2 regions of the Exiguobacterium sp. Helios genome follow, and region 2 is predicted to be linked to the other one. Evidence: a T-box and tRNA genes for the amino acid it is inferred to sense, from the RefSeq annotation. Region 2 holds a T-box; the other holds one or more tRNA genes.
The links. A T-box is a leader RNA that pairs with one kind of tRNA and senses whether it is charged. The one in region 2 lies ahead of trpS (tryptophan--tRNA ligase), so its partner is inferred to be a tRNA-Trp.
Positions count from the first base shown of each region.

Region 1: it has a tRNA-Trp gene. The T-box ahead of trpS (tryptophan--tRNA ligase) is inferred to sense a tRNA for this amino acid. The anticodon was not compared.

Region 1 covers NZ_CP053557.1:938,920-948,250, forward strand. The annotation lists rRNA gene HNY42_RS04820 (23S ribosomal RNA) at 1-2,026, shown strand, start outside; rRNA gene rrf (5S ribosomal RNA) at 2,075-2,190, shown strand; tRNA gene HNY42_RS04830 (tRNA-Asn) at 2,197-2,271, shown strand; tRNA gene HNY42_RS04835 (tRNA-Ser) at 2,298-2,388, shown strand; tRNA gene HNY42_RS04840 (tRNA-Glu) at 2,410-2,484, shown strand; tRNA gene HNY42_RS04845 (tRNA-Met) at 2,496-2,569, shown strand; tRNA gene HNY42_RS04850 (tRNA-Asp) at 2,581-2,656, shown strand; tRNA gene HNY42_RS04855 (tRNA-Phe) at 2,664-2,739, shown strand; tRNA gene HNY42_RS04860 (tRNA-Tyr) at 2,767-2,850, shown strand; tRNA gene HNY42_RS04865 (tRNA-Trp) at 2,855-2,925, shown strand; tRNA gene HNY42_RS04870 (tRNA-His) at 2,939-3,011, shown strand; tRNA gene HNY42_RS04875 (tRNA-Gln) at 3,022-3,093, shown strand; tRNA gene HNY42_RS04880 (tRNA-Gly) at 3,102-3,176, shown strand; tRNA gene HNY42_RS04885 (tRNA-Cys) at 3,183-3,256, shown strand; tRNA gene HNY42_RS04890 (tRNA-Leu) at 3,292-3,372, shown strand; tRNA gene HNY42_RS04895 (tRNA-Gly) at 3,377-3,447, shown strand; tRNA gene HNY42_RS04900 (tRNA-Gly) at 3,488-3,558, shown strand; gene queG (tRNA epoxyqueuosine(34) reductase QueG) at 3,646-4,791, shown strand; gene HNY42_RS04910 (methylated-DNA--[protein]-cysteine S-methyltransferase) at 4,781-5,266, shown strand; gene trmL (tRNA (uridine(34)/cytosine(34)/5-carboxymethylaminomethyluridine(34)-2'-O)-methyltransferase TrmL) at 5,266-5,739, shown strand; gene HNY42_RS04920 (DUF5366 family protein) at 5,983-6,549, shown strand; gene HNY42_RS04925 (transglycosylase domain-containing protein) at 6,551-8,326, opposite strand; gene HNY42_RS04930 (glucose-1-phosphate adenylyltransferase) at 8,532-9,331, shown strand, end outside.
Region 2 covers NZ_CP053557.1:2,296,628-2,307,494, reverse strand. The annotation lists gene mtnN (5'-methylthioadenosine/S-adenosylhomocysteine nucleosidase) at 1-104, shown strand, start outside; gene HNY42_RS12100 (beta-ketoacyl-ACP synthase III) at 216-1,160, shown strand; gene fabF (beta-ketoacyl-ACP synthase II) at 1,162-2,400, shown strand; gene HNY42_RS12090 (peptide ABC transporter substrate-binding protein) at 2,706-4,352, shown strand; gene trpS (tryptophan--tRNA ligase) at 4,464-5,465, opposite strand; T-box leader at 5,518-5,722, opposite strand; gene HNY42_RS12080 (DUF3899 domain-containing protein) at 5,779-6,159, opposite strand; gene HNY42_RS12075 (peptide ABC transporter substrate-binding protein) at 6,430-8,046, shown strand; gene opp3b (oligopeptide ABC transporter permease) at 8,385-9,311, shown strand; gene opp3C (oligopeptide ABC transporter permease) at 9,311-10,342, shown strand; gene HNY42_RS12060 (ABC transporter ATP-binding protein) at 10,370-10,867, shown strand, end outside.

The DNA.
Region 1 (9,331 bases), 1.4 Mb from region 2:
GGTTGAGAGTTCCGGAGGTAGAGCACTGATTGGACTAGGGGCCCCCACAGGGTTACCGAATTCAGTTAAACTCCGAATGCCGGCAACTTATACTCGGGAGTCAGACTGCGAGTGATAAGATCCGTAGTCAAGAGGGAAACAGCCCAGACCGCCAGCTAAGGTCCCAAAGTGTATGTTAAGTGGAAAAGGATGTGGCGCTGCCTAGACAGCTAGGATGTTGGCTTAGAAGCAGCCACCATTCAAAGAGTGCGTAATAGCTCACTAGTCGAGTGGCGCCGCGCCGAAAATGTAACGGGGCTAAACATACCACCGAAGCTGCGGATTCCGTAAGGAATGGTAGGGGAGCGTTCCAAACCGCTGTGAAGCTGTACCGTAAGGAGCAGTGGAGCGTTTGGAAGTGAGAATGCCGGTGTGAGTAGCGAAAAGAGGGGTGAGAATCCCCTCCGTCGAAAGCCCAAGGTTTCCTGAGGAAGGCTCGTCCGCTCAGGGTTAGTCTGGACCTAAGCCGAGGCCGAAAGGCGTAGGCGATGGATAACAGGTTGATATTCCTGTACCACCGATCCACCGTTTGAACAATGGGGGGACGCAGGAGGATAGTGACGCATGCGGATGGAAGTGCATGTGTAAGTTTCGAGACCGTCTGATTGGCAAATCCGTCAGGCACCAAAGTCGAGGAACGATGCGGAGTCCCGTAGGGACGAAGGTCACGATTTCACACTGCCAAGAAAAGCCTCTAGTGAGGTGGAAGGTGCCAGTACCGTAAACCGACACAGGTAGGCGGGATGAGAATTCTAAGACGCGCGGGATAACTCTCGTTAAGGAACTCGGCAAAATGGTCCCGTAACTTCGGGAGAAGGGACGCTCTACATGAGTAGAGCCGCAGTGAATAGGCCCAAACGACTGTTTAGCAAAAACACAGGTCTCTGCTAAATCGCAAGATGACGTATAGGGGCTGACGCCTGCCCGGTGCTGGAAGGTTAAGGGGATGGGTTAGCGCAAGCGAAGCTTTGAACCGAAGCCCCAGTAAACGGCGGCCGTAACTATAACGGTCCTAAGGTAGCGAAATTCCTTGTCGGGTAAGTTCCGACCCGCACGAAAGGCGTAACGATTTGGGCACTGTCTCAACGAGAGACCCGGTGAAATCATAGTACCTGTGAAGATGCAGGTTACCCGCGACAGGACGGAAAGACCCCATGGAGCTTTACTACAGCCTGATATTGAGGCTTTGTGCATGATGTACAGGATAGGCGGGAGACGTCGAGACCGGAGCGCCAGCTTCGGAGGAGTCACCCTTGGGATACCGCCCTTCATGCATAGAGTCTCTAACTCGCAGCCGTCATCCGGCTGGAGGACCGTGTCAGGCGGGTAGTTTGACTGGGGCGGTCGCCTCCTAAACAGTAACGGAGGCGCCCAAAGGTTCCCTCAGAATGGTTGGAAATCATTCGTAGAGCGCAAAGGCAGAAGGGAGCTTGACTGCGAGACCTACAAGTCGAGCAGGGACGAAAGTCGGGCTTAGTGATCCGGTGGTTCCGCATGGAAGGGCCATCGCTCAACGGATAAAAGCTACCCTGGGGATAACAGGCTGATCTCCCCCAAGAGTCCACATCGACGGGGAGGTTTGGCACCTCGATGTCGGCTCATCGCATCCTGGGGCTGGAGTAGGTCCCAAGGGTTGGGCTGTTCGCCCATTAAAGCGGTACGCGAGCTGGGTTCAGAACGTCGTGAGACAGTTCGGTCCCTATCCGTCGTGGGCGCAGGAAATTTGAGGAGAGCTGTCCTTAGTACGAGAGGACCGGGATGGACGCACCGCTGGTGTACCAGTTGTTCCGCCAGGAGCATCGCTGGGTAGCTACGTGCGGACGGGATAAATGCTGAAAGCATCTAAGCATGAAGCCCCCTCCAAGATGAGATTTCCCTTTGAGTAATCAAGAAAGACCCCTCAGAGACGATGAGGTAGATAGGTCACGGGTGGAAGCATGGCGACATGCGGAGCTGAGTGATACTAATCGGTCGAGGCCTTGTTCTAGCAGATGATCTTGTTGATGACTTCAGTTTTGAGGGCGCGAGCCCGTCGTCTGGTGACGATAGCCAAGTGGTCACACCCGTTCCCATGCCGAACACGGAAGTTAAGCACTTGAACGCCGAAAGTAGTTGGGGGCTTCCCCCTGTGAGGATAGGACGCTGCCAGGCGATCGTTCCGCAATAGCTCAGTGGTAGAGCAACCGGCTGTTAACCGGTAGGTCGTAGGTTCAAATCCTACTTGCGGAGCCATTTATTACTTCTTCACCACATGCAATGGAGAGCTGTCCGAGTGGCCGAAGGAGCACGATTGGAAATCGTGTAGGCGTCATAAGCGTCTCAAGGGTTCGAATCCCTTGCTCTCCGCCATAACATTTTCAATTATAAAATGGCCCGTTGGTCAAGCGGTTAAGACACCGCCCTTTCACGGCGGTATCACGGGTTCGATTCCCGTACGGGTCACCATTTTTTATCATCGCGGGGTGGAGCAGTCTGGTAGCTCGTTGGGCTCATAACCCAAAGGTCGTCGGTTCAAATCCGGCCCCCGCAATTATTACATACGGTCCTGTGGTGTAGCGGTTAACATGCCTGCCTGTCACGCAGGAGATCGCGGGTTCGAATCCCGTCAGGACCGCCATTATTAAGGCTTTGTAGCTCAGTCGGTAGAGCAGAGGACTGAAAATCCTCGTGTCGGCGGTTCGATTCCGTCCAAAGCCACCATATGATTTTTAATGTTTTCCCATTTGTGGGGGGGTAGCGAAGTGGCTAAACGCGGCGGACTGTAAATCCGCTCCCTCGGGTTCGGCGGTTCGAATCCGCCCCCCCCCACCACTTTAGGGGCATAGTTTAGCGGTAGAACTACGGTCTCCAAAACCGTCAGCGCGGGTTCGATTCCTGCTGCCCCTGTTTTATTATTATGGCGATTGTGGCGAAGTGGTTAACGCACCGGATTGTGATTCCGGCATTCGTGGGTTCAATTCCCATCAGTCGCCCTTTTATTATTGGGCTGTGGCCAAGTGGTAAGGCACTGGATTTTGATTCCAGCATGCGAAGGTTCGATCCCTTCCAGCCCAGCTTTTTGTGCGGAAGTAGTTCAGTGGTAGAATACGACCTTGCCAAGGTCGGGGTCGCGGGTTCGAATCCCGTCTTCCGCTCCAATAAATGGCGCCATAGCCAAGTGGTAAGGCAGAGGACTGCAACTCCTCTATCGTCAGTTCGATTCTGACTGGCGCCTCCAATAATTCTTAATTGAATAGTTTTGCAAGAGATTGTGCCGGTGTGGCGGAACTGGTAGACGCGCACGACTCAAAATCGTGTTCCTTTGGAGTGTCGGTTCGATTCCGACCACCGGTATCTTGCGGGTGTAGTTTAGTGGTAAAACCTCAGCCTTCCAAGCTGATGATGAGGGTTCGATTCCCTTCACCCGCTTTTACCTTTGTACGATCTCATTTAAGATTCACCTGATTATGCGGGTGTAGTTTAGTGGTAAAACCTCAGCCTTCCAAGCTGATGATGAGGGTTCGATTCCCTTCACCCGCTTACCTGAAAAGAGCAACGTGTCGTTTTTAATTGACACTTTGCTCTTTTTGTTTAGCATGGAGATAAACAAGCGAAAGGAGAGATACGATGCAGGGGGAATTGTTGAAAAAAGAATTGCAGAGGTATGCCAAAGAAATTGGTATCGATGAATTCCGTATTACGACAGCGGATCCTTTTCTGGTGATGAAACAGCGTCTCATTCAACAACAAGAAAAAGGATATGCTTCCGGATTTGAAGAACCCGATCTTGAACGGCGGACGACACCAACGCTGTTACTGGATGATGCCGTCTCCATCATCGCAATCGCCGTCGCTTATCCAAGTAAGCTCAAGGATGCTCCGCGTGGAAAAGAAGGGGAACGGCGCGGAATCTTTGGACGTTCTTCTTGGGGACTGGACTACCATCAGGCTCTGAAGCAGCGATTGACATTGCTGGAAGAAAAAATTCAAGAACTGATCCCCGGAGCTCGATCACGTTCGATGGTCGACACGGGAGAACTGGTCGATCGTGCGGTCGCAGAACGGGCAGGGATCGGATTCAGCGGGAAAAACTGTTCCATCATTAGCGAGGAACATGGTTCTTATCTTTATTTAGGAGAATTGATTACAGATCAATATCTGCCTCCGGATGAGCCGGTCGAAGAGTTGTGCGGTTCCTGCAATAAATGTCTCGATGCTTGTCCAACGGATGCACTGATTGAACCGGGTGTCATCGATGCGAAACGTTGCATCTCGTTCATTACGCAAACGAAGACTCTGATTCCTGAACATTTCCGATATGCCCTCGGAAATCGTTTATACGGTTGTGATACCTGTCAGCAAGTTTGTCCATACAACCGGAAAAAACATGCCACACAACACAGCGAACTGCAACCTGATCCGGAACAGGTCAAACCGTTACTCATTCCGTTGCTTTCTCTTAGTAATCGTGAATTTAAAACACGGTTTGGTTCATTATCGGGTGCATGGCGTGGGAAAAAACCAATTCAACGTAACGCCGTCTGTGCGCTCGTACATTATCAAGACCGGACGGCACTCGAGGCTTTGCGAGTGATGGCTGAAACCGATCAGCGGGAAGATATGCGAGCCCTTGCCGTCTGGGCAATTGGTCGGATTGCCGGTCAAGAAGCAAAAGACTATATCCAAGGGCGTCTGTTGACTGATTCTGCGGAAGATGTTCAAGTGGAAGGGAATCGTTTGCTTGAGGAATGGGGGAGCGGGCATGCCGTATAAAAAATTGACCTATACGTTTGGTGAGTTGGTTATCGGGTGGGAAGAAGATGAAGTCGTCTATCTCGATTTTGGACATGACATGAATCGTCTGAAGCAATATCTTGACGAAGCTGCCTATTATGAGGCACCGTTGCCTGATTTTCTAGCCGATGCACTTGAAGCATATGAACGAGGACAGCCGGGCGCATTGGATGACGTTCCTTGCCGGCTAGAAGTGACCGTCTTCCAGCAGCGTGTCTTGGAAGCGTTGAGATTGATTCCGTTCGGCCAGACAGCAAGTTATGGACAACTGGCACGAATGATTGGTTCCGAAAAGGCGGCCCGTGCAGTCGGAGGTGCTTTGAATCGGAATCCAATCGCTTTGATTTATCCCTGTCACCGGATTATTGGGGCATCCGGTAAAATGACGGGTTTTGCCAGTGGCATTGCCCATAAAGAAGCGCTGCTTGCGCGTGAGTTAGGAGAGAAGAATTAATGGCCATTCACGTCGTCATGTATCAACCAGAAATTCCACAAAATACAGGTAATATTTCACGGACATGCGCAGCGACGCATTCAGTCTTACATTTAATACGACCGCTTGGGTTTTCAACGGATGATAAACAGTTGAAACGGGCAGGTCTTGATTATTGGGAGTTCGTTGATGTAAGGTATCATGATTCGTTGGAAGAGTTGTGGGATAAACACCCAGATGGGACGTTCTACTATATCACGAAGTATGGCGAAAAATATCCAAGCCAAGTGGATTTATCGAACGTTGAAGAAGACTACTTTTTTGTTTTCGGACGCGAAACAAAAGGATTACCGTTAAACGTCATTGATGAGAATCTGGATCGTTGCATCCGTCTTCCGCAATCGAATCTTGTTCGTTCGCTCAATGTCTCGAACACGGCTGCCATCATCGTGTATGAAGCACTCCGGCAACAAGGATATGCGAATCTACTGTAAAACAACAGATCCCCCTGACCCGAATGAACGGGCAGGGGGATTTGTTTTATTCGTTACCTTCAGGTTTTTTGTTGTAGCCTGCAGTAAAAATCGCTGTCAAGAAAGCGAGGCTAACGCCTACCATTAAAATAAATGCCATTTTTGCTTCCCCCTTTAGTCTCAATAACCGATATAATCTATTATAGTATACTTGTAAGTGTAATTGTGTGCTACATATGAAATTTCTATGAATGGAGATTCGAAATGCGGACGAACGTCTACTTATTGAGTTATGCCCCTCTGATCAGCATCCTGCTGTTCAGTACGTCTCTTGCGATTGCTACGTCTGAGCTTGCACTGACGTGGTTGAATGACGTCGGGGTGTACGACGAGCTACTACAAATACTTAGTGCACGTAACACGAAGTTGCTCGTATGGCTTGGCTTTTTAATCATTTATTTCATGATCTTCAGTTCTTTGAAACTGATTTCCGATACGATTAATCAGCTTGGGTTTGCGTTTTTCATCAAAGAACAGGTGGGAACGACATTGAGTATGTTACGCCCCGGCAGTATTCTCCTGTTAATCGGAGGATGCATCAGTTTTGCATTCATGACATCGTTCCCGTTAGTTTGTCTCGTACTGGCAAGTTCTTTTTTAATCTATTTTTTCTTTTACGTGTTTCAAATCAGTAAAATGACCTCCACTGCAGGAGCCATCGGACTAGTGGTATTTCTTTTTCTGGCATGGGGCATGTTACTGGCCGGATTGACCTGGGTCGGACTGAGCTTGTTCAATTCGCTAGGACAAGCCGTTTTGTTTACGAAATAAGTCATTGGACAATCGAAGCCCACGTTCTGACCTGTAATGTACTGTTCGCTTCGCTTGGGAAGGCACGGGGAATATCTGCCCCAAGCCAGATTCCTCCGACATGTTGATTCTTTATGCCGACAAACCACATGTCTTTATTGTCGTTTGTCGTACCGGTCTTGCCTCCTGTATAGGCAAAATTAGAATCATAACCCAAGCGTCCTGTTCCATAGGTCATGACGTTGTGGAGCCCTTTGCGCAGTAATTGGTTTGTCCGGCTCGACCAGATCCGGTCCGTTGACATCGTATGCCGGTAAAGTGCTCCCTGATCCGTCGTGATGGTGCGGATCATCGAAGAGGGACTGTAAAGTCCATCATTGACAAAGGTTGTATAGGCACTAGTCAGTTCAAGTGGACTGACGCCATACTTCAACCCGCCTAATGCACTGTTGTAGGAATTATCTTCTTCCGTCCATTGACTGAACCGGAACGGTCGGATCGTCTTCAATCCTTCATTAAACGAAACAGAAAAAGCACGTAAGGCTGGTGTATTGTAGGAGTAAGCAATCGCATCAGCAATCGTCACGCTTCCGAGAATCCGGTTGCTACTGTTTTGCGGACAGTACCCGTCAAAACAAACAGGACTTCCGTCCAATCGACTCGTTAATGTTTTTTTCGTCTTTTCAAGGTAGGGACCATAAACAAGTAATGGTTTCAACGTTGACCCAGGCTGACGGTAAGACTGAACCGCCCGGTTGAGCTGTCCCGGTACATTGGACTTGTTGCCGACAAGTGCTGTTACACCACGTGTATCTCCATCGATTCCGACGTAAGCGCCTTCAATCGGTTGGGGGAGTTGTTGAATCGCTTGTTTGGCCCGCGTCTGTTCTGCCGGATCAAGATAAGTCTGAATGACGGCGCCATGTTGATGTAAATACTGTTCAGCCTGTGACATGCTCAAATTTTTTAAAGCGGCTGTTTGGCGGATTGCTTCTGATACGCTGGCATCAATGTAATCAGGATACCGGATGGTCGGCTTATGAAACGAAAGGTTGACCGACTGCTTCCGGGCTTTGTTTGAAATGTTTTGCGTCTGCTGCAAAGCTTTTAAAATGCGTTGTTGGCGTTTGCTTGTATTTTTCGGAAACCGCAATGGATTGTAAAGAGACGGATTGTTTGGAATCGAAGCCAAATAGCTGACTTCCGCCCAGTTTAAATCTTTTGAATGTTTTCCAAGATAGGATGTTGCTGCGAGTTCGATGCCGTAGATATTATTCGCAAAATAAGCTTGATTGACATACGCCGTTAAAAGCTCTTTTTTTGAATATTTTTGTTCCAGTTCGATCGCAATCAAAATTTCTTTTATTTTTCTAGTATAGGTTTTTTCTGTGGAAAGATAAGTCATCCGTGCCAGTTGCTGGGTGATGGTACTCCCGCCTTGACCTTTGTTATCGCCGGATTGATTTTCTGTAAACGCTCGCAAAATACCGGTGATATCATAACCGTCATGTTGATAAAATCGCCGGTCTTCAATTGCAATGAAAGCCTGCTCGACCTTTGGCGGTAAAGCATTTGCTTTCAAATCATTCCGGCGTAACCCGTCATAAAGCTCGAGGCGTTCTTTTTGATACGTGACAGTAATCGGTTGATAAGATGCGAGGGGGCGATCAGTCGTCTTTTGATCTGCCCAACGGAACAAATCCTGGGCAAGATCCAACTGATTACGAACTGAAAAAAGTGTTAGTACTAAACTAAAAGCTAAAGCCAACACTAAGGTGTATCCGGTCGTGATTCTCATGAAAACTCCTTTCAAACGGCATTTCATTCCTATTATCGGTCTTTTATGGAGAAAACAGTAGAGAAATTTAAGAAATTTGTATTTTAATAAACCTATTTTGCAGGAATGTTATATTAAAAAGAGAAAAGGTGGGTATATAAGAGTATCTGTATAAATTAAAACACATGATTGATGGACAAAAAGAGCACAAACTGGAGGGGACGAAATGGCTAAAAAGAATGTCGTCGCGATGTTGCTTGCTGGCGGAGAAGGAAAACGTCTAGGAGCACTTACGAAACACACTGCAAAACCGGCGGTCGCGTTTGGAGGGAAATATCGAATCATTGATTTCCCGTTATCTAACTGTACGAACTCAGGAATCGACACAGTAGGAGTCTTGACGCAATATGAACCACTTGAACTGAACCGCTATCTTGGAATCGGAAGTGCCTGGGATCTTGACCGCCGTAACGGTGGATTAACGATCCTGCCACCATACCAAGCCCAAAACGGGAAAAACTGGTATGAAGGAACGGCGAATGCCATCTACCGGAATATGAGTTACATCAACCAATACGATCCAGATTATGTGCTTGTATTGTCAGGGGATCACATCTACAAAATGGATTACGAAAAAATGATTGAGGAACATCGTCAAGGGGGAGCAGACGTCACGATTTCTGTTCGCGAAGTCCCTTGGGAAGAAGCACCGCGCTTCGGGATCCTGAATACGGACGAAGATCTTCGAATCAATGAATTTGAAGAAAAACCGGAAAATCCGAAATCAAACCTGGCTTCGATGGGAATTTACGTCTTTAACTGGGATGTCTTGAAACGTCACTTGATTCAAGATGCCGGGGATGCAGAATCAAGCTTTGACTTCGGGAAAAACATCATTCCGAACATGCTATTTGAAAACCTAAATATTCGTGCCTATAAATTCAAGGGATACTGGAAAGACGTCGGAACAATCCAATCACTTTGGGAAGCCAACATGGATTTACTTGCAGCGGATCCGGAGTTTGA
Region 2 (10,867 bases):
ATGAAGAAGCATCTCTGTCATTTGATGAATTCTTGGAGATTGCTTCGATTAATTCAGCGAAGATGGTCATGGAAGTCGTCCGCACATTAGCTGATTCAGAGTAATCTGGATTACGTGAAAGAAGGTCTCTCAACGGGAGACCTTCTTTTCTCTTTGACAAAATGTGTTTAACGCTTTATATTAGTACCAGATACTAATTTCAAAGGAGCAATCATATGAATATCGGAATTGTAGGACTCGGTACATCATTACCCGAACATCGGATGACAAATGATGATTTAGCAGCGACACTCGATACGAGTGATGAATGGATTCGGACACGTACAGGAATCGGCGCGCGACGGATTGCAGATGATGCAGTCGATGTCACTGATTTAGCGACGGAAGCAGCGGAAAAAGCATTAGCGGATGCTAACTTGACAGCAGACGACATCGGATTGATTGTTGTCGGAACGGCAACCGGACGTGCTTTCCCGTCAACTGCCTGTATCGTTCAGGAGCGGATCGGCGCACTCGGTGCGACAGCTTTTGATATCAGCGCAGCCTGTAGCGGATTCATTTTTGCCCTACAGACGGCTTCGAGTATGATGACGGCAACGGAATCGAAGCATGCACTGGTCATTGGTGCAGAGAAGATGTCCAGCATCGTTGACTGGTCAGACCGGTCGACAGCCATCTTGTTTGGTGATGGCGCTGGAGCGGTTGTCCTCGGTCCAACCGAGCAGCAAGGATTGAATGCCTTTGAACTTGGCACGGATGGCCGCGGAGCACATCTGTTATTTAAAAACCTGGATGGTCCGATTGAAATGAACGGTCGGGAAGTCTTTAAGTTCGCAGTCCGCAAGTTACCGGACATCGTGGAAAAAGTCATTCAAAAAGCGGACGGAACACTGGCCGAACTTGATTTACTGATTCCGCATCAAGCGAATTTACGGATTATTGATGCAGCACGTGAACGGCTTGGAATTGAAGAAGCGAAAGTGATCGTGACGATTGACGAACATGCGAATACATCTGCTGCGTCAATACCACTTGCACTAGAAGAGGCACGGCGACAAGGAAGATTGTCACCGGGGACGACACTTGTCCTCGCCGGATTCGGCGCAGGTTTGACATGGGGGGCAGCTTACATTACTTGGACTAAAGGGGAGAACACATAAAATGATGAGAAAACGTGTAGTAGTAACAGGTATGGGCGCACTGACGCCAATCGGTAATGATGTCGATACATTCTGGAATGCGTTAAAAGCCGGTGAAAACGGGATTCGTCCGATGGAACGTCTTGATATCGATGAGTATCCGACGAAAGTAACAGGAGAATTACAGAATTTTGATGTCACGGAATTCATCGAAGCAAAGGAAGCCCGGAAAATGGACCGTTTTGTTCATTATTCGCTCGTCGCAAGTATGGAAGCCGTCAAAAATGCTGAACTGGATGTTAAAGCCAATGCTGAACGTATCGGCGTCTGGATCGGATCAGGAATCGGCGGCGTCGAGACGATTGAAAAACAGGCGAAAATCTATTTTGAACGGGGACATCGTCGTGTCAGTCCATTCTTCATTCCAATGATGATTCCAAACATGGCAAGTGGCCAAGTTTCGATTTATACAGGAGCAAAAGGACCGAATAACTGTTCCGTCACTGCATGTGCTTCCGGTACAAACGCGATTGGTGAAGCGTTACGCGTCATTGAACGCGGCGACGCGGACGTCATGATTGCCGGTGGAGCAGAAGCACCGATTACCAATCTTGCTTTTGCTGGTTTTTGTGCCAATAAAGCGATGTCGACGAACCATGATCCAAACACGGCAAGCCGTCCGTTTGATGAAGGCCGTGACGGATTTGTCATGGGAGAGGGTGCCGGAATCCTGGTACTTGAAGAGTATGAACATGCGATTGCCCGCGGTGCCAAAATCTATGCAGAAGTCAGCGGATACGGATTAACAGCCGATGCTTACCATATCACAGCACCAGATCCAGACGGCGACGGCGGAGCGCGCGCAATGGCGATGGCGATTCAAGATGCAGGTATTGAACCGGCCGCCGTTCAATATATTAATGCTCATGGAACAAGTACGCCGATGAATGATGTACTTGAAACGAAAGCGATCCATACCGTATTTGGAAATCATGCTGAAAAATTAGCCATCAACTCGACGAAGTCGATGATTGGTCATTTACTAGGCGGTGCCGGTGGAGTAGAAGCCATCGCGACAATTAAATCGTTGCAAGAACAAATCGTTCACCCGACGATTCATTTGGAACAACCGAGTGAAGGGTGTGATCTTGATTACGTGCGCGAGGGAAGCCGGTCATGGGATGTGGAGTATGCTCTCAGCAACTCGCTTGGGTTCGGTGGTCATAATGCTTCACTCGTCTTTAAACGCTATCACGCGTAATATCGCATAGGAATAGAATAAGGAAAAGCGATTTAACGGTTCGGATGACCGTTAAATCGCTTTTTTTGAATAAAGAAATTTAGCTTTATTTTATAAAAAGTCACACAAAAAACTAAAAATTCCACTTATTTTCAAATTGTTTTGAAAAAATATTTAGAAAAATCGGATAAAAGGTTTGCAAAATTATCAGAACATTGTAAACTATTTGTAACGAGAGGTTTTGGTCGAATAAAAGTAACGACTTTTTTTTTCGCTCAAAAACCTTAGATTACTAGCTTTGGAAATTTTAGGGGGGTCATCGTATCATGAAAAAGAAAAGTTTTGCACTGGCTACATCTGTAGCCCTCGTTTCAAGCGCGTTCCTTGCAGCTTGTTCGACGACTGATTCAAATGACACATCATCGGGCGACAAAAGTTCAGACAAAAAATCAAGTGAGCAAACGCTAAACTTGATCGAAAGTGCTGATATTCCGACGCTTAACCCAACAACTTCTACGGATGCCGTGTCGTTCAACGTCTTGAACAACACGATGGAAGGTCTTTATCGTTTAGATGACAAGCAACAGCCGACACCAGGTATTGCTGAAAGTCACACAGTTTCTGACGATAAATTGACGTACACATTCAAGCTACGTGATGCTAAATGGTCGGACGGTACACCAATCACAGCAAAAGACTTCGAATATGCTTGGAAAGAAGTCTTGAACCCGGAAAATGCTTCGCAATACGCGTATGTCTTCTACAACATCGAAGGTGCTGAAGAATACAACACGAAAAAAGGCGAGCGTGATGCGGTTGGCGTCAAAGCAGTTGACGACAAGACATTCGAAGTCAAATTGAAAGCACCAGCGGATTACTTCCTTGGTTTAACTGGATTCGGTCCATTCATGCCGAAATCGGAAGAACTTTCGAAAAAAATCGGTAAGGACTTCGGTTCGACAGCAGATAAATCACTTTACAACGGACCATTCAAGTTAACAGAATGGACACGTGAACAAGGCTGGAAAATGGTCAAAAACGACAACTATTGGGATAAAGATAGCGTCAAGTTGAACACAATCAACGTCAAGGTCGTTAAAGAAACTTCAACAGCAGTTAACCTTTACGAAAAAGGCGATATCGACCGTGCTGGTCTCTCTTCAGAATTCGTTGCTCAGTATCAAGATAATGACGAGTTCAAAACAAAGGGTGAATCTACAATCTTCTACCTTTACTTGAACACGAAAGTCAAAGCATTAAACAACGAAAAAATCCGTCGCGCAATCGACATGGGTTACAATAAAAAAGGAATCACGGACGTCATCTTGGCGAACGGATCACTTCCTGCAAACTATCTCGTACCAAAAGATTTCGCGAAAGATGCTGACGGAAAAGACTTCCGTGAAAAGTACCCGACATTCAACGAGTACAATGCAGACGAAGCGAAAAAACTATGGGAAGAGGGCTTAAAAGAAATCGGTCAAAAATCGGTTGAACTTGAGCTTCTTAACTACGATAGTGATGACGCGAAGAAAATCGGTGAGTTCTTGAAAGGTGAGCTTGAGAAGAACCTTCCAGGCATGAAAGTCACAATCAAGCAACAACCGTTCAAAAACAAACTTGATCTCGAAAACAAAGGCGACTTTGAGTTCTCATTCGCCGGCTGGGGTCCTGACTACCAAGATCCAATGACGTTCCTCGATCTCTTCTTGACTGACGGACCATACAACCGTGGTAAGTGGTCAGATAAAGAGTACGATAAACTCATCAACGATGCAAAAACACAAACGGATGCTACAAAACGTTGGTCAGAGCTTCAAGAAGCAGAGAAAATCCTTCTTGATTCTGCAGCCATCTCGCCTGTTTATCAGCGTGGACGTGCATTCATGGTTAAACCATACGTTAAAGGGATTGTCGAACATAACTTCGGCGCAGATTTCTCGTACAAATGGGCTTCAATCGAAGGTAAATAAGTATAAAAAGCGTTCCCTTAACTGGGAGCGCTTTTTTTGTTGCGCAAATAAAAAAACCTTTCTTCTAAAAAAATAAGAAGAAAGGCAAGAATCGTTGAAAGACACCTAAAATTATTTCTTTACTTTTGCGCGTTTCCGTTGGAGTCCCATCGCTTTTTCGACTTTCGCCAATTTACGTGAAGCAACCAGATCTGCTTTGTCGCGACCATTGTCAAGAATCAAATCGAGTTCTTCTGAATCAATTAAGTCGTAATAACGTTGCTGGATCGGTTCTAGTTCAGCAACGATGACTTCTGCGACATCTGATTTAAATACACCATAGTTCAATCCATCATACTTTGCTTCCAAGTCTTTGATTGAAATACCAGCCAGCAATGAATAAATTTCGAGCAAGTTTGAGACGCCCGGTTTGTTTTCCCGGTCAAATCGAACGATCCCCTCGGAATCCGTTACGGCAGACTTGATTTTTTTGCGAATCACGTCCGGAGCGTCGAGCATCGAAATATAGCCTTTTGGATTTGTATCCGTTTTTGACATCTTTTTATCGGGAGACGTCAAGCTCATGATACGGGCACCCGTTTCGGCGATGACCGGCTCCGGCATTTTAAATGTTTCGTAATAGCGGCTGTTAAAACGTTGCGCTAAGTCACGTGTCAACTCGATATGTTGTTTTTGATCGTCGCCGACTGGAACAAGCTCTGCATCATATAAGAGAATATCGGCTGCCATCAAGGTTGGATAAACAAATAATCCAGCACCAATCCGGTCTTTGCCTTGCGACTTATCTTTATATTGTGTCATACGTTCCAGTTCACCCATACCGGACAGACATGTCAGCATCCACCCGAGCTGAGCGTGCGCTTTAACTTCCGACTGGACGAAGATTGTTGATTTTTCAGGATTGAGTCCGCTTGCGATATAAAGTGCAGCAAGCGCCCGTGTATTGTTCATAAGTTCAATCCGGTCAATTTCGACCGTGATGGAATGTAAGTCGACGATACAGTAATATGCATCGTGTTCGTCCTGCAGATTAACAAAGTGTTTCATCGCGCCAATGTAGTTACCAAGCGTCACCGTACCCGTTGGCTTAATGCCTGAAAAAATCGTTTTCATGAGAATCCCTCCAAAAAATGAAATAAAAAAGATGACACATCCCTTGAATCATTCAAGGGACGAGTCATCGCGTTGCCACCCAAGTTGCTAGAAAACTAGCCGCTCATTTGCTGTAACGGGCAGACCCGTCTGATTCTACATCATTTCGAATCAGCCACTCCGAAGTCCATTCCATCTGCGCCGACTGTCCATTTCCACCATCCATGGACTCTCTATAAGTGGTTATCAGATGTACTACTCTCCATCACTGTGTTCTCGTATAACGTTATCTCCACTTTAGCACATGTTTCTTCTAATCGTCATCAAAATTCCGTCAAATGAACGATAAGAGTAAAGAGACGACGATACAAATAAAACCACTCGAGAGATAAGGAACCGTCCGGTTAGAAGCCCGCTTTTGTTTTGCTTCTAAAAGTTCACTTTCTTCATCCTCGTCCTCGTAATAATCCCCATCGACTTCCCGTAACTTCGCTTCCCGTTGCTTTTTAAAGCCTGCAGTGATGCCTTTAAAAAATCCATTGGCAGACATATTGGAGAAGAATCCGATAGCAAGTAACAGGAAGCCGGCAATGAACAAGCCGCCTGACAAGTGATAAACAAATGAATGGGTAGCGTCGGTGGCGACGGCCCAAATCGTGTAGACAGTTGTTAAAATCAAAGCAATCAGAAGCGGGCGTAATAGTTTAGCAGACATGATGAACCTCCTACGGCAAGATGATGATTTCATTATACGCAAAGTCAAGGATTGTTACGACTCTGTACTATTCAGGACGTATAAAATAGCAAATAGTGTGACTATTCACTTGACGATATTGTTATTCTCACATAAAATCAATTTATCACTTCGTTTAAGTTTTTGAAACTAGGTCAATGCGTTTTGGGGAACGTTGAGGCAGTTTCGACGAGATGTCCAAAAATCGTTTATATTAAGCGGTTTTGAAAATGAAAAGGAGATGACTCACCGATGAATAAAAAAACAGTCGGTCTCGCGTTATCAGTTATGCTTGCAGGAAGCGTTGTACTTGCAGGTTGTTCAACAACAGGTGACGGAGATAAAGATGCAGGTTCTTCTAAAGGCAAAAAAGTTTTACGATTAACGGATACTTCTGATATTACGACGGTCGATCCGGCACAAGCAACAGATGCAGTTGCGTTCAACATGATCGGAAACACGATGGAAGGTCTTTACCGGTTAGACAAAGACGGGAAAGCGATTCCGGCACTTGCTGAAAAAACAGATATCTCAAGTGATAACCTCACATATACGTTTACGCTTCGTGATTCTAAATGGTCAGATGGTACACCAGTCAAAGCACAGGATTTTGAATTTGCATGGAAACGTGCCGTCGATCCAAAAACAGCTTCCGGTTATGCATACATCTTTGATACGGTCAAAAATGGTGCTGATGTCTCACAAGGAAAAAAACCAGTCGACGAGCTAGGTGTCAAAGCGATTGACGACAAGACACTTGAAGTTAAACTCGAACGTCCGGCACCATACTTCCTTTCACTCACATCATTCGGAACTTATACGCCAATCAGCGAAGATTTCTATAACAAAAACAAAAAAGACTTCTCGCTTAAACCGGATAAACTTCTTTACAACGGTCCTTTCGTTTGGACATCTTGGAAAACGGATTCAAAACGTATTCTGACGAAAAACGAAAACTATTGGGATAAAGATGCCGTTAAACTCGATGAGGTCTCGATCAGTGTCGTTAAAGATAACTCTACCGTTGTAAACCTGTATGATACGGACGAAATCGATTATGCCGGCCTCACGTCAGAGCAAGTTGCGACATATGAATCAAAACCTGAATTCAAGACCGCACTCCGTTCATCGATTGCTTACTTGAAGTTCAACAATGAAGACGCCACAATGAAAAACGTCAATGCGCGTAAAGCGATCGCACGGGCAATCGATCCAAAAGGGATCACGGATACGTTACTTGCGAACGGTTCGATTCCGACTACAAGCTTCATTCCGAAAGAATTCATCAAAGATGACGCAGGTAAAGACTATACAAGCGACATCAATTGGTTCGACCGGGATGCGAAAGAAGCAGCTGATCTTTGGAAAAAAGCAAACGGTGATAAGAAAGCAACGATTGAACTCTTGTCATTCGATAGCGAAGACGCGAAGAAAATCAGTGAATACATGAAGGGACAGATTGAGAAAAACCTTCCGAATGTCACTGTTGCGATCAAACAACAACCGTTCAAAAATAAACTGGATTTAGAAGCAAAAGGCGATTACCAAATGTCTTATGCGCTTTGGGGTCCGGACTATCAAGATCCAATGTCGAACTTATCGATCTTTGAATCGACAAACAGTCAAAATGACGTCAAATACAAATCGTCTGCCTACGATAAATTGTTGAACGCTGCCAACGAAGAATCAGATGTCGCAAAACGTCTTGATCTCTTTAAACAAGCAGAGTCACAATTGATCGAAAAAGACCAAGCGATCGCACCGATTTATCAAGCGGGTGCTGCATTCCTGAGTCGTCCGACGGTCAAAGACTTTAACCGTCAAGTTTTTGGTGCTGACTTCCAGTACAAATATGTTGATGTGAAGTAATTGAAAATGGGAGCGTCCTTGAGAACGTTTTCAAGGAACGCTCCTGTTTTATACGATTTTTTCTGAATGGAAACTCATTTTGTTAGCAGAAATGTGAAATTTTCGTAAAAAATAGGTTCTAATTACTTTGTTAGCAAAGTATAATGGAATCAAACGAAAAATTCTGAAATATTGGTTAACTGTGAAAAAACAGCGGCCAGGGGGGCGTCAATCAGTCCAAAATAAAAAAGAATTTTAATTTTTACGACAAAATTCTTGAATGTTCCGACAATTTTGGGTCATACTGATTTTATTGATGTTTCGAAAAAAACAGAAAATCTTTATAGGGGGTGCCATCTATGGGCCGTTATTTAGCTCAACGCCTTGTTTACGGCGTACTGACGTTTTTACTCATCGCTTCGTTCACTTTCTTCCTAATGGATCTGTTACCAGGTTCACCGTTCCAAAACCAGGAGAAACTTTCTCCTGAACAGTTAGATATCCTGCGGGATAAGTACAACTTGAATGATCCGCTTCCACAACGCTATGCAGCGTACATGGTCAACTTAGTTCAAGGAGACCTCGGTGTATCATTTAAATATGACAGCCGTCCAGTAACAGATTTGATTATGGAACGAATTGGACCATCCGCTCAATTAGGTATTCAAGCCCTTATTCTCGGTGTAGTTCTTGGTCTTGTCCTCGGTGTTGTCGCGGCTCTTCGCCACAATACAGCAGTTGATTACGGTGCGATGTTCATTTCGGTACTAGGGATTTCCGTGCCATCATTCGTATTTGCGTCACTTCTTCAATATTATATCGGAGTGAAATGGGGCGTATTGCCAGTAGCCTTCTGGGAAAGTCCAGCACATACGATTCTTCCGACCGTTTCCTTATCGCTTGGAGTAACAGCCTCAATTGCCCGTTTCGTTCGAACGGAGATGCTTGAAGTCACCGGTCAGGATTACGTGACACTTGCTAAAGCAAAAGGCCTAGACGGTCAATCGATCACTTGGAAACACATGGTGCGTAACGCCTTGATTCCAGCCATCACGATTCTTGGACCAATGACAGCAGCCTTGATTACAGGAACATTCGTTATTGAAAAAATCTTTGCCGTACCGGGTCTTGGTGAATTGTTCGTTTCGTCCATCACACAAAATGACTATACGGTTATCATGGGGACAACGCTGTTCTTCTCGGCAGTCTTTATCTTTATGATCTTGCTCGTCGATATTCTGTACGGTGTCGTCGATCCACGGATTCGTTTGGGGGGTAGCAAATAATGGCAGAACAAAATTCAAACGCAAAAGCAGAACAGTTCGACTCATCACTGTTCCAACCAGTAGAATTTAATGAACAAGCGGGTGAGCGGATTGCCGGAAAAAGCTTAAACTTCTGGCAGGATGCCTGGACACGCCTTCGTAAAAACAAAGCGGCAATCCTGTCGCTCGTCATCATCGTCATCATCGCACTGTTATCACTCTTCGGACCGATGTTGTCCGGTAGAGATGCTTATACCCAAACGATTACTCAAGCTAAACTACCGCCAAAAATTACAGGTCTTGAGTGGGCTGGTTTTGACGGAATGGCAACACTTGGTGAAAAGCCAATCGATTTTTATGAAACGAAACAAGTCAAAGATACATTTTGGTTTGGTACGGACCATCTCGGTCGTGACTTATGGTCACGTGTCTGGGAAGGAACACGAATTTCACTCTTCATCGGTCTTGTCGCAGCAATCATTGATGTTCTAGTCGGTGTCACGTATGGCGGAATTTCTGCTTACTACGGTGGACGCGTCGATAATATCATGCAACGGATTGCGGAAATCCTGACAGGGATTCCGAACTTGATTTTAATCATCTTGTTCATCTTGATTCTTGAACCCGGAATCACGACCATCATCCTCGCGATGACGATCACCGGCTGGATTGGGATGAGTCGACTCGTCCGCGGACAGATCCTGAAACTTAAGAACCAGGAATTCGTTCTTGCAGCACGCACACTTGGTGCTTCTAGCGCACGTTTAGTATTCAAGCATTTGATTCCAAATACACTCGGTACAATCATCATTTCATTGATGTTCACGATTCCAGGTGCAATCTTCTTCGAGGCTTTCCTAAGCTTCATCGGTCTTGGTCTTGCTCCACCACAACCATCACTGGGTACATTGATCAATGAAGGGTACAAAGAATTAAAAACATTCCCTTACTTGCTCGTCATCCCATCGACAATCCTCGTACTTGTCATGATCAGCTTTAACATGCTAGCCGATGGATTACGTGATGCGTTCGACCCACGTCTGCGTCGCTAACGGAAATAAGAGAGGAGTTCATCCACAATGGAAACTATTTTATCAGTACGCGACCTGACTGTCGCTTTCCATACGTATGCTGGGACGGTTCAAGCCGTCCGCGGCGTATCGTTTGATTTAAAGAAAGGCGAAACACTTGCCATCGTTGGTGAATCCGGCTCAGGTAAATCGGTTACATCAAAAGCTATCATGCGTTTGATTCCGAATCCTCCCGGTGAAATCACAAAAGGTGAAATCATGTTTGACGGCCGTGATCTGGTCAAACTCTCTGATAAAGAGATGCAAAAAGTACGTGGTCGTGATATCGCGATGATCTTCCAGGATCCGATGACATCATTAAATCCGACGATGACCATCTTCAAACAGATTGCCGAAGGTTTGAAACGCCACCAGGGATTGACAGGCGATGCAGCTAAAAAACGGACGTTAGAATTACTGACACTCGTCGGAATTCCGAACCCGGAAGCACGTCTGAAACAATATCCGCACCAACTATCAGGCGGGATGCGTCAACGGATTGTTATC